DNA from 4 places in the Sporacetigenium sp. TC11 genome. Region 4 is predicted to be linked to each of the others. Evidence: riboswitches for the same ligand, from Rfam matches in the RefSeq annotation. Region 4 holds a riboswitch; each other region holds the start of a gene.
What was found. Region 4 has a riboswitch for cyclic di-GMP ahead of ACUSRV_RS04570 (SH3 domain-containing protein). Riboswitches for the same ligand answer to the same signal wherever they lie in the genome.
Positions count from the first base shown of each region.

Region 1: linked by a shared signal. The riboswitch ahead of ACUSRV_RS13175 (flagellar basal body protein) and the one ahead of ACUSRV_RS04570 (SH3 domain-containing protein) in region 4 are both predicted to bind cyclic di-GMP.
Region 2: linked by a shared signal. The riboswitch ahead of ACUSRV_RS02280 (CpsD/CapB family tyrosine-protein kinase) and the one ahead of ACUSRV_RS04570 (SH3 domain-containing protein) in region 4 are both predicted to bind cyclic di-GMP.
Region 3: linked by a shared signal. The riboswitch ahead of ACUSRV_RS15720 (DUF5667 domain-containing protein) and the one ahead of ACUSRV_RS04570 (SH3 domain-containing protein) in region 4 are both predicted to bind cyclic di-GMP.

Region 1 is NZ_JBYVNY010000009.1:127,885-131,071, reverse strand. It holds gene ACUSRV_RS13185 (flagellin N-terminal helical domain-containing protein) at 1-278, shown strand, start outside; gene ACUSRV_RS13180 (hypothetical protein) at 359-1,075, shown strand; cyclic di-GMP riboswitch class I at 1,287-1,371, shown strand; cyclic di-GMP riboswitch class I at 1,554-1,639, shown strand; gene ACUSRV_RS13175 (flagellar basal body protein) at 1,733-2,050, shown strand; gene flgC (flagellar basal body rod protein FlgC) at 2,055-2,459, shown strand; gene fliE (flagellar hook-basal body complex protein FliE) at 2,469-2,762, shown strand; gene fliF (flagellar basal-body MS-ring/collar protein FliF) at 2,786-3,187, shown strand, end outside.
Region 2 is NZ_JBYVNY010000001.1:462,479-465,665, forward strand. It holds gene ACUSRV_RS02265 (M14 family zinc carboxypeptidase) at 1-196, opposite strand, end outside; gene ACUSRV_RS02270 (hypothetical protein) at 383-943, shown strand; gene ACUSRV_RS02275 (hypothetical protein) at 1,079-1,213, shown strand; gene ACUSRV_RS02280 (CpsD/CapB family tyrosine-protein kinase) at 1,362-2,054, opposite strand; cyclic di-GMP riboswitch class I at 2,109-2,197, opposite strand; gene rsmH (16S rRNA (cytosine(1402)-N(4))-methyltransferase RsmH) at 2,262-3,187, opposite strand, start outside.
Region 3 is NZ_JBYVNY010000014.1:66,436-69,622, reverse strand. It holds gene ACUSRV_RS15720 (DUF5667 domain-containing protein) at 353-1,387, opposite strand; cyclic di-GMP riboswitch class I at 1,519-1,607, opposite strand; gene ACUSRV_RS15715 (FMN-binding protein) at 1,678-2,514, opposite strand; gene ACUSRV_RS15710 (hypothetical protein) at 2,659-3,187, opposite strand, start outside.
Region 4 is NZ_JBYVNY010000002.1:329,615-332,801, reverse strand. It holds gene ACUSRV_RS04570 (SH3 domain-containing protein) at 1-1,285, opposite strand, end outside; cyclic di-GMP riboswitch class I at 1,334-1,428, opposite strand; gene ACUSRV_RS04565 (acyl-CoA thioesterase) at 1,724-2,146, opposite strand; gene ACUSRV_RS04560 (tetratricopeptide repeat protein) at 2,297-3,187, opposite strand, start outside.

The DNA of each region.
Region 1 (3,187 bases), on a different contig from region 4:
CTGCACAAGCATCACAAGATGCAGTAGATGTTATTTTAGAAAGCATAAGTACTAACAGAGCAAGCTTAGGAGCTACTCAAAATAGATTAGAAGCAACTTCTTCTAACTTAACAACTTCATCTGAAAACTTAACTGCAGCAGAATCAAGAATAAGAGATGTAGATGTAGCTAAAGAAATGGTCAACTTATCTAAATTAAACTTATTAAATCAAGCAGCACAAGCTATGATAGGGCAAGCTAAGCAACAACCAGAAGGTGTAATGCAGTTATTAAGATAATTAATTAGATATAGAGAGTAAAGCGTTGGCTTTACTCTTTATTTTTATCATAAATATAATATAATTGAGGAGTTATTGATATGATAATAAACAATAAATCCGATCTGAAAATATATGAAACAAATCTATCACATTATAAAGATAATAAGCTAGAGACAGGGGACAAAAAAACAGATAATGAAAAGGATATAAAAAAAGATAAAAATAGTAATATAAATCTCGGTGTGTATAACGATATTAGAATACAAGTCAATAGTATGGATTATCAACAGAGAAATATTCAAGAAAAAATATCTTTAATTCAATCTGAAGAACTAAAGATAAGTCAAATAGAAAATTCTCTTGAACAAGCTAAAAAAGTTTATATGCAAGCAATAAATAATGAAAGCAAAGAAAATTCTAAGTATAAAAATGCAATTAAAGACTTTGTTAAGCAAATAGATGATATAAAAAAAGATTTTCAAGGTGACGATGATAGAGAACATAAAGAAAATAAAACAGATTATATATACTTAGATAAAGATACTGCTGATTATAAAACTATCGATATTATAAATAATACTTTGAGGGAAATAACCAGTATAAAAACTAAATTATCTGAATCTAAATCCAACTTAATTGTACTAGAGCAAATGATAGAAGGAGTTAAATCTAAAATTAAAAACAAAGAAAGCTATACAAAAGATTATTTAGATATTATCAAATATACAAAAGAAATTGTTTTGACAAACCCATATAAATATATGAATTCTCAAAATAATATCATTAGTGATATTGTTATTGATATTCTTAAGTAGTTTAAAATAAGAGCATGAGTATGAACTAATTTAAATTCATGCGCATGCTTTTTTTATATAAAAATCAAATTTAAAATACAATTTAGTTAGAATTATTATAGTTGTTAAATTTACTTTATTGCAGAAAAAAAGAAATTTATGTAAAATTTTAAAAAACCCTATTAAAATTTGTAAAAATTACGTATAATGGATTTATAATATATTTACACAAAAATTACATAGGCAAACCTAGAGAAATCTAGTGACGCAAAACTATAGGGACTAAGGTTGTAAAACTATGTCAGCCAGTTGCGAATGAGTTTAAAGCTACTCGTTCTGAGTAGCTTTTTTAGTACATATAAAATGGAAAATTTTGTCACAATTTACCTTAATACATAGTAAAAAAGGTAAAAATAGTATATAATTTAATATATTAGAAATAAGATTGTCAGAAAATGTGCTTATTTGTAAAAAAATGTAAAAAAATTGTACAATTAAAAAATTAAATAGGTAAACCTAGAGAAATCTAGGGACACAAAGCTATAGGGACTACGGTTATTATAACTATGTCAGCCAGTTGCATCCGAGCAGAATTTACATCACTTATGTATCTTTATTTAAGTGCGTTCGTATTTAACTATTCCTTCGGAGTAGTTTTTTTTATATAAGGAGGTAGTCATGAATACATACGATTTAATTAAAATAGGACTAGGCGCTACAGATTTAAGGAGCAAAGCTATAGCTCATAATATAGCAAACATAAATACACCTGGTTACAAAAGAAGGTATGTAAGTTTCGAAGAAACATTAAATAGTGCAACACCTAAAATAGAAGAAAAGGTAGATAATTCAACAAGTATGAGAGTAGATGGAAATAATGTTGATTTGGAAACAGAAAAGGTAAATCAAGCAGCTACAAGTCTTCAATATAATGCATTAGTAACTTTAGCGAACAGTAAGATATCAATAACAAAGAGTGTTATATCTGGGAGGTAATTAAATGAGTGTTTTTAGTGGGATGAGAATAAGTACAAGTGGGTTATCATCAGAAAGGCTTAGAATAGATACAATATCTTCAAATATAGCCAATATGAGTACTACAAGGGGAGCTAATGGAGAGGCATATAGACGTAAAGTTGCAGTATTTGAAGAAAACTTTGATGAAAAAGTAGGGATGTTAGGGGTAAAGGCTGCGGCTATAGAAGATGATAAATCACCATTAAAGCAAGTGTATGACCCATCACATCCAGATGCAAATGAAAAAGGATATGTAGAATATCCAAATGTAGATATATTAGTAGAAATGTCAGATTTAATGGCTGCATCAAGAGCTTATGAATCTAATGTAGATACATTAAATGCTCAAAAAAATATGATATCTAAGGCTTTAGAAATCGGAAGGTAGGGGTAGGGAATGAAGATAACTGAAGTAGCTCAAATTAGTAGTAAGCTAATAAATAATGACAATAAGGTAACAGAACAATCAAACTCAAATTTTTCGGATATATTTAAACAAGCTATAAATAATGTAAATGGGGCCCAAGTAAATTCAGATAATATGGTTCAAAGCTTTATAAAAGGAGAAAACGTAGCAATGCATGATGTTATGCTATCAGCACAAGAAGCACAAATGTCTATGCAATTACTTCTTGAAGTAAGAAACAAGTTTGTTGAAGCATATCAAGAAATAAACAAGGTGCAAATATAGTCTTTTAAGCAAGGAGTAAATAAATGGAACAACAAAATATAATTGAAAAAGTCAAAATTTTCTTGCTTAATAGTGTTGAAAAACTCAAGTCATTAAGCAATGCTAAAAAAATAGCAATTGGAGTAGGAGCAATAGCTGTTATACTTGCCACTATATTTACAGCGACGTATGTTCAGAAAAGTAAGTATGATGTTTTATTTTCAAACCTAGACCCTAAGGATGCAGCAAGTATATCACAGGAACTAGAATCTAGAAAAGTAGATACAAAAATAGAAGGCAATACAATATATGTACCAAAACAAGAGGTAGATAAGTTAAGACTAGAACTTTCACCAACTATAACTAACGGTTCAAAAGGATTTGAACTAATGGATGAAGGATCTTCTATAGGTTTAACAGATGAAGAATTTGAAATCAAGAAACAA
Region 2 (3,187 bases), on a different contig from region 4:
TATTGCGTCCATATTCCGATTGTCCTATTACACTTACCTTTATTAAATCTGGATACATTTCTTGAAGTTCAAATAAATCGCTTTCCATTTGGGTGTAGGTATAAGTTTTAGATGTATCTACTACTTTCGTCTGCCCCCAAGATATTTGCGTAAAACATAAAATAAATGAAATTAATAACGTCAAAATTTTCTTCACTGTCTTACCCCCTAAAAATATTATAATATACCTTATATTTACATATTACTACATATTTATTTATATTCCTTTATTTTTTTACATATTCTAAACTTTTCCAAAAATTTATACATTAGATAATAAAATCACTTATAATATATTTCAGTGGAATATTTTTACATTATTTTAAGAGAGGAAGATTTTACTGTGAGAAAAAAAGTCTTAATATTAATAACTTTAGTAATTCTAATGCTGACAGGATGTAAAGGAAATGAAAAAATAACAGAAGAAGAAGAAAATAAAACTTCAACAGAAATGAAAATTAGTGAAGAAAGTTTAAACAAAAAAATCAAGGAAATTGAAGAATTTATTTCTAATAAGAAATATGATGATGCTACTAAATTAATAAAAGAATTAAAATCTAAAAATAGTGATTTGTCTAAAGAATATAACTCTAAATTAAACGATCTAGAAGAAAAAATAACTACAATTAAAAAGAAGGAAAACGCTGAAGAAGCGATAACAGTTAACGAAGCTTTAAAAATACTGAAGGATTTAAATGGAAATGAGTACAATTATACTCTTATAGAAGGTGACGTATTGCCAAAGGAAATAAAGAATAATTATCATGCGTTTATATATGGAAATGAATACAACTCATTTGAAGATGCTATATGTGTACATAAATATACTAAAAAAGTTGTTTCTTATTATCCTGATGGAACAATGGAGGATTTCATAGCATCTAAACCTATAAATTCTAATTAAGAATTTACAGATAAGATAGCTGTAGAATATGCATATAAATATTTTAATAATTACGATGATATTATTTTTTATGAAGGTGACAGTATTCAAGAGTTTAATGGACGTAAATACTATCATACTAGAGAGTATCCTAATATGGAAAATTGGACAGATGAGGAAAGAGAATTTTCAGGTGGTGCCAATTTAGGTGGACCATGGTATTGGGTTCGTGAAGATGGTAGTGGGCTTGAACCTAGTGATACTTTAGCTAATAAAAATGAATATAAATAATTATAATAAAATATATAAAAATATAGCTATAGCTACTGTATCTACAGTAGCTGCTGCTCTAATTGGTGCACGTATGGTTCATAAGAAAATAATATAGTATAACAAAAAATCTCCTAAGTCATATTATAATATGACTTAGGAGATTTCTTTAGTTTCTTTTGCGTTTTTTCTTTGGAATATCTTCCCCATAGTAATAATTTGAATACTTATTCTTGTCTATTTTCATCTTATTAAGAACTGCTCCAAGTATTTTAGCATTAACTTTATTTAAACGCTCTTTAGCTATTTTTGCCATTTCTATATCTACTTCTCCAGAAGCACATACCATTATTACTCCATCGCAATAACTAGATAATACAGCTGCATCAGTTACTATTCCAGCCGGTGGAGTATCTAATATAATATAGTCATAATTATCTTTTAAACTATTAACTAAATTCCTCATCTTGTTAGAACTCAACATCTCTGATGGATTTGGTGGTATCTGGCCAGATGTGATTATATCTAAGTTTTCTATATCAGTTCTTTGAATGCATTCATCAAGGTTTTTATAATCTAAAATAACATCAATCAAGCCGTGTATATTTGTAATTCCAAATTGCTTATGAATACTTGGCCTTCTTAGATCACAATCTAGTACCAAGATTTTCTTTCCTAAGTTAGCAAAGGATACTGCCAAATTACAAGCTGTAGTGCTCTTCCCTTCACCTTGCATTGAACTAGTTACAACTATAGTTTTTATATTTTTATCTATATTACTAAACTCTATACTAGTTCTTATACTTCTATATGCTTCTGATATAGGTGACTTAGGATCTGAATGGGATATAATATTTTTCACAAGTTACCTCCTGTATCTTTAACGTACTTGCGAATCAAAACTCATAGCCGACTTTTCGGCAACTGGCTAGCATAATTATATTAATAAAATTAGCCCCTTTAGCTTTGCGTCTCTAAGTTTCCCTAGATTTGCCTTTATCGAATTTTAATCCTGATTTAAATTTTATCACTTTTCTGATTTATTGCAAACAAAAATCGACTATTTTCTCTATATTTTTTGTGCAACTCTCAATTTTGCACTTCTAGATCTAGGATTTACTTCTATTTCTTCATCTGATGGTAATATAGGTTTTCTACTTATAATTTTTAAAAGAGATTCTTTATCGCATTGACATATAGGAAGTTCCGGTGGACATATACAATCAATAGCCAAATCTTTATAAGCATTTTTAACTATTCTATCCTCTAGAGAATGGAAAGTTATTATACATATTCTACCACCAGGATTTAATATTGAAGTTGCATCTTCTATCATCTCGTTTATTATTCCAAGTTCATTGTTTACTTCTATTCTTATAGCTTGGAAAGTTCTCTTAGCTGGATGAGGGCCGTCCATTCTAGCCTTTTTAGGTACTGCTTTTTTTATTACCTCAACAAGTTCTCCAGTACTTTCTATAGGTTTTTCTTGTCTTTCTTGTACTATAAATTGTGCTATACGCTTAGCCCAATTATCTTCGCCATAGTCTCTTATTATTCTAGCAAGATCTTTCTCGTCATACTCATTTACAACTTCGTATGCAGATAGTGGACTTCTTATATCCATTCTCATATCAAGTGGAGCATCTTGCATATATGAAAAACCTCTTTCGGCTTCATCAAGTTGATGAGATGATACTCCCAAGTCTGCCAAAACTCCATCTATTTTATTAATACCTAAGTTTTCTAATTCTTCTTTTAAATGAACAAAGTTTCTATGAACAAGTTTAACTCTATCAGAATAATCACTAAGTCTTTCTTTTGCAGTATTTATAGCATTTATATCTTGATCAAAGCATACCAAAAGACCATTAGGTCCAAGTTTTTTAACTATTTCCTTAGAGTGACCAGCTCCACCTAATGTACAATCTACATATATACCATCAGGTTTTATATCCAAATTATCTATACATTCATTTAAAAGCACTGATACGTGAT
Region 3 (3,187 bases), on a different contig from region 4:
TAACTTTTAGTATATTTAAAATTATATTATTTTTTATTACCCTACAAAATTTTAGAAGTTTTACGTATATTTATAATATAAGTACTCGTTGAAATTTTTCTAATTTTCATTTAATTGAAAAGGATTTTTATATACATTGCAGAATTATATTATGTTATCTATATTTAATGGAGGTATATATTTAGTATGGAGTTGTTTCTAAAAGCACTATTTTGCTCTATAATATCGCTAACAATCTGTGGAATAATAAGATTTAGTCATAAATATGACTAAATCATTCAAATTAAAAAGAGCGGCTGTTTGGCCACCCTTTTTGCAAGTAAATTATATAGTTATTTCTATCTATATCTGATTACTTATCTTTATTCTCTTTTTTATCCTTTACAATTTCTTCTTTTTCTTTATCTTCCTTTATTTTTACTGGCTTTTTTTCATCTTCTTTATTTATCTCTGGCTGCTTTTTTACTTCTTCATTTTTATTTAACTGTTCTTTTTCTTTGTCTAGTTTTGGTTGCTGTTTTGTTTCTTTATCTTTTGTTTTATCTATTTCCTTTGTTAAAGTAGACGTATTAGCTTTAATAACGTCGTTATTTACATTAGTTTTAACAACGTTTTCACTTGCATCAGCTACACTAGTTTCAACAACATCATCACTATTCACTATGTTTTCTTTCTTTACATTTTTTTCTTTAGATTTACTATTTGATCTTATTTGTGATGGACTAATACCTAATTCTTTTGAAAGTTCTCCTAAGCCTTTGCCATCATCCACAACTAAACTAGCTAATTCATCAACTGATTTTCCACTAATTGTAGACAAAGAATTAATATATGCTATTTTGCCAAATCCAAATCCTTTATCACGAAGGATTTTTACAGTTTCAACATCTATATCCGCTACAACATTCGCTGCATAACTTATCTCTTCAGTATTTTCTTCGATTTGTTCCTTTTGATCATCTGCTAAGTTTTCTTCTACTATGTCATCTACTACTGATATATTTTCTAGTCCATCTATTAAATCTTCTTTAACTTCTTCACCTATATTTTCATCTGTGATAACATCTAGAACCTGATCCTGAGCTTCATCTATTGTCTCAAGATAGCCATCTATTGCTGTTTCCACAAATTCACTTTTTTCTTGTTCCGCCATCTCTGTAGCTTCTGAAAGACGTTCTTCAGCGATATCAATTAATAAATCTGCTTTTTGTTCATCATTATAAGTGAATGATAATTGAATATCCTCAAATAACGTATCTGTACTATAAGTTATTTGATCTGGTGTTATTCCTGCACCTGTTTCTGTAGTTTCTTCAGCAGCATATACTGAAGTATTAGGTACTAATAATGCACTTGCACAAACAATTGATGCTAATACTTTTTTCATTTTTTACATCTCCCTTATTCTTTTAATATTTGTACGAACTAATATTCATTTTAAAAGAATTGATAAACTTTAAAGAGATAAAAAAAGCTACTCAAAAAGAGTAGCTTTAATAGACACATATCTATGCTCTCTTCGGCAACTGGCTGGCATAATTATACTTATAAAATTAGCCCCTTTAGCTTTGCGTCCCTATGTTTCCATAGGTTTGCCTTTATCAAATTTTAGTTCTATTTCTAAATTATATATTTTTTGTAGTACTTTGTAAATATATAATAGATATAAAATATATTTTATTCTTCAGTCATACTCATAGTAGCAGTGCCAGTTTTACCTACTTCTGCTAAATCATCTAAAGCATATTCTACTAATGCTTTGAAGTTGTCAGAAGAATGTGTGGCACCAGTTACAGCTTCAACATCACCTATAAGTTGCTTATCTACTAATGCTTTTTCTAATTCAGGAAGATATTTTGCTGGATAAGTTTTTGCAACTGGTTCCATATTAGCTTTATATTCTGCATCTTCAGATTTTAATTTTCCAGCTTCATTTATATAATCAAAGTTCACAGTTGCAATTTTATGATCTTTTATTTCAAGTTCTACAAAAGGTTTCCAACCGTGATCATCAAATTTATCTGCTTCAACTTTGTATTTACCGTCTTCATAAAGAGGTACTATAGCCGCTGTAGCATCGCCAGTTTTTGCTTTTTCTATTGCAGCTGCTGCAAGTTCATTAAAGTTTCTAGATGAGTGAGTAGCACCAGTTACAACGTCAACTTTTGCTGCATCTTGAACCTCAATTAGATTAGCTCCAAGTTTATCAAAACCTTCTCTTGGTGTATATCCATTGGCTGCTTTAAATCCATCTATATACCCTTGAGATTTTGTTCTCATTTCTTTTTTCTCATTTGTATAATCATAGTATGCTTCTGTTATTTTACCATCTTTAACAGTGATATCAACAAAAGCAGTCCAGTTTCTAACGTCTTTTCTGTCATATTCTGCATGATAAGATCCATCTTTCAATCCAGTTGATGGCGCTACTGCTTCTTCTTTAGGTGGTGTACATCCGCTAAGTAGTGTTACAGTCATTAAACTTGTTAATCCTAGGCCTAAAATCTTTTTCATGTTAATCCCCCTTAAAATTATAATACTAATATTACACTTACACTATATGGTGATAATATGTAGTGTGTTAACAAAATCGTTATAAAAATAACTATTTCCTAACAATATATTATATTAGTTTAAGTACAAGATTATGAAAATTTTTTATATATTATTCCACTTACATTTCATATATAATATATCATCCTTTAAATCAGCGGTAAGTTGGTATTGGTGCAATAATAACAGACATAAATTGTAATCAGTGTTTTGATTTTCTATATTTTTAAGATTGCCTTCATATATCGTCTTACTTTCTATGTTCATTAAGTTTTGAGGTCTAACAAGATTTCTAGACATTTTAAGATCTGCAATATTACTTTCTTTTAAAATGTGATAAACAAACTCAGAACATAAAAACCTATTTTCATAACATGCTTCATTGTTAAATATTCCGTCTATAAGACCTCTATAATTGTATTTGTAGTTATCACTATTAATAATAAATTCATTTAATAAATTTTTGGCATCTTCATATTGATCCTTCGTTACCTCAACTTCTATTATTTTTCCAGGTAAATTCTTATGAGATTTATATATTCCTTTATTAAGTTCTTCTTTTCTAAATACTCCAATAAAAGGGTTATGAGCATATTTTCTACCAAAGCCGTACATAAAGTTAAGCTCTTTATCA
Region 4 (3,187 bases):
TATAATTATTTAACTTTAAAAATTGATACATTCCATTTGGAGTTTTTACAAAATTAACTGGATCTAGATAATATTTTATATCATCTTCAACTGCTCTTGAAAAGCTAGTAAGGGTAATTGCACTTCTAACATTTGCTGAATGTATTACTTGATCTAGTACTACTTGTTTTGCTAAATGTTCCTCTAAAGTATAATTTAAAACCTTTTCCTCAACAGTCCCATTATTACTTCCATAATTATTATCCCCTGTGTTAGGAACATCAGGCTGTGTTGGATTTTGAGTATTATCTGGAATTTTTATTTCATTTAAATATCTGCTTGCTACATTGCCATTTTGATTATTGTACTTTATTTTACTCCATCCATCTTTTTCTGATATTACCTCTACCTTAGTTCCCTTGTTTAATACCGTAACTACTTTGTATGTAGTACTAGGCCCACTTCTCATGTTAAGCCCATCTACATTTACTGTTTTTTGTACAGTAATTATAGGTTGATTATTATCAGGAACCTTAGGTTCATCTGGCTTTTGAGTATTGTCAGGAATTTTTGTAGCATTTAGATACCTACTTGCTACACTACCAGTTTGGTTATTATATTTTATACTACTCCATCCATCTTTTTCTGATATTACTTCTACTTCTACACCTTTATTTAATACACTTATTACCTTATATCTAGTACTTGGTCCCATTCTCATATTAAGATCATTTATATTCACAACCTTTTTTATACTCTTAACCGGTTGTTCATTATTATCTTGTACAATATCTTCTTTAGGTGGTTGTACTGGTTTAGACTCTGTCTTATCATCTAAGAATCTACTTGCTACATGTCCGCTCATATTATTATATTTGACTTGTGACCAACCATCTTTTTCTGATACTACTTCTACCTCTATTCCCTTGTTTAATACCTTATTTACCCTAAATGCAGTACTTGGTCCACTTCTCATGTTTAATCCGTCTATGTTTACTACCTTTTTTAATGTACTTGTACTATCCTGTTGATTAGGTGCATTTCCTATATTTATATATTTCCCAGATACCCATCCTACTTTTCCAGACTTGGCTTCTATTTTATACCATCCATTTGAATTATCTAATATGTTTACATTATCATTCCTTTTTAATTTAAATAAAATTTTATCATTTGTGCTCGGTCCACTTCTTACATTTAACGAAGAAGCTGTAACTACACCCACATTAGGTGCTGCATTAGCATCTATTGCTGCTAATGGAAGTACAGCTAGAGTTGTTAAAATTATTGGCATCTTCTTTTTCAAAAAACCACTCCTTTTTTTAAAATTGTTAGTGCTTATTAATCCGCTCCTTTCGGCAGCTGGCTGACATAATTATACTTATAAGTATAAAATTAGTCCCTGTAGCTTTGCGTCTCTAGGTTTTCCTAGATTTGCCTTTATCGAATTTTTTATATTTTATACTACCCTCTAAAATCAAACTTTATTTGCGTAGTATGCCATTTTATTTAATTATAATATTTTTTAATGCTAATTTCTACATATTATGTAAATAATTACAATATATTTACATAATATTATATTCATTAAATAACAACAAAACCCTTTTAAATTTAACAAAATCTAAGATTAGCTACGCTAATGTCGCCAACGACCTTGAAAGCCAGGGATCTTTCTCAAAATTTGCAGTAAATTGATATAAAAAAAGAAAGTACCAATAATACTTTCTTTTTTTGTATCAACTTATTTTAAGTTTTTTGCATATTCTCTAAGTTTTGCTTCTGCTTCATTTTCTGGTTCTTGTAGAACTATATTGTGAGGCATTTTTTTGCCATCTTCATCAACACATATAAAAGTTGTAAAACCATCTACTATAACCTTTTCTATATCTCCGTTTTTTACAACCTTACCATAAACAGTCATACTAGTATTTCCTGTATAAATAACCTTAGTCTCTAATGTTATTATTTCTCCTTTGTTTACAGGACAAGTAAATTTAAGTCCATGCATTTTTAAACAAACCATATTATCAGGATTTTTGTATGTGCTTGCAGCAGCTATAAATGCGCCTTCTATAAACCATTCAGCCATTCTTCCTGCAAATAAAGTTCCGTGGTGATTTAAATCTTCTGATTTCACTAATTTTGACATTGTATAAGTTTTCATCTTAGGTTCCTCCTTAAATGCTTGCAATATTTTTACATAATAATATATTCATTATGTAATAACAAAACCCTTTTAAATTTGATGAAAAATAAAGTATGTAGATATATTTATACAAAAAAGGAAAGCATTTAATAATGCTTTCCTTTTTAATTAACTATTTAATATTTTTTTAGTTGTAGAATTATTGTATATACTATCTGGAACCTGGTTTATTAGTTCATTTAACTTTTCCCTACATTTTGCTATATCACCTTGTGCTTTATATATCATAGCTATATTATACAATGAGTGATCGTAGTAGTTATCTTTAGCTGTATATCTATTTACATAATTATTGTAGTATTTTAAAGCTGTATCGTAATCTTTTTTAGATTCATAAATGCTACCTAATATATATATAGATTCTGAAACATATAACTTGTCTTTTCCATACTCTGCAAGATATTCAAAGCTTTTTATTGCATCTTTACGTAGGCCTCTTTCTTTTTCGTCTAATGCTTTTTTATAAAGAGCATGTTCATCTGCAATTAAAACTTCTTTTTTAATTATAGGTTTAATGCTTCCGATTTGAGCTTTAAGCTCAGAATTTTCTTCTTTTGATTTTATTAAATCTTCTTTATAACTACCAACTTGTGTATTTAATGTACTAACTTGATTATTTAAATTTGATATTTTATTGTATCCATATATAGATTGACCTATTATTCCTGCTGTTAAAAGAGCAATTACTGCTACAGGTAAACTGTTTTTTTTCTTATTTTTACTGCTCTTTTGTTTTTTGTCCTTTGGATTTTTCTTAGCTGGTTTTTCTATATTTTCATCTATTTTATATACTCTTTTGTCTATAAACTTAATAACAATTTCATTACTTTTATCTAGTGTTAAAGCTTTATTAAAATAATTCCTTGCAATTATTTCATCTTTTCTTTCCATACAAATAAGTCCTAAGACTATGTACGGCTCTATAAGTTGTGGGTATTCCTCTGTTAAGTGTTTAAATATTTGAGTTCCTTCTTCATATAAACCTTCCCTTATAAATCT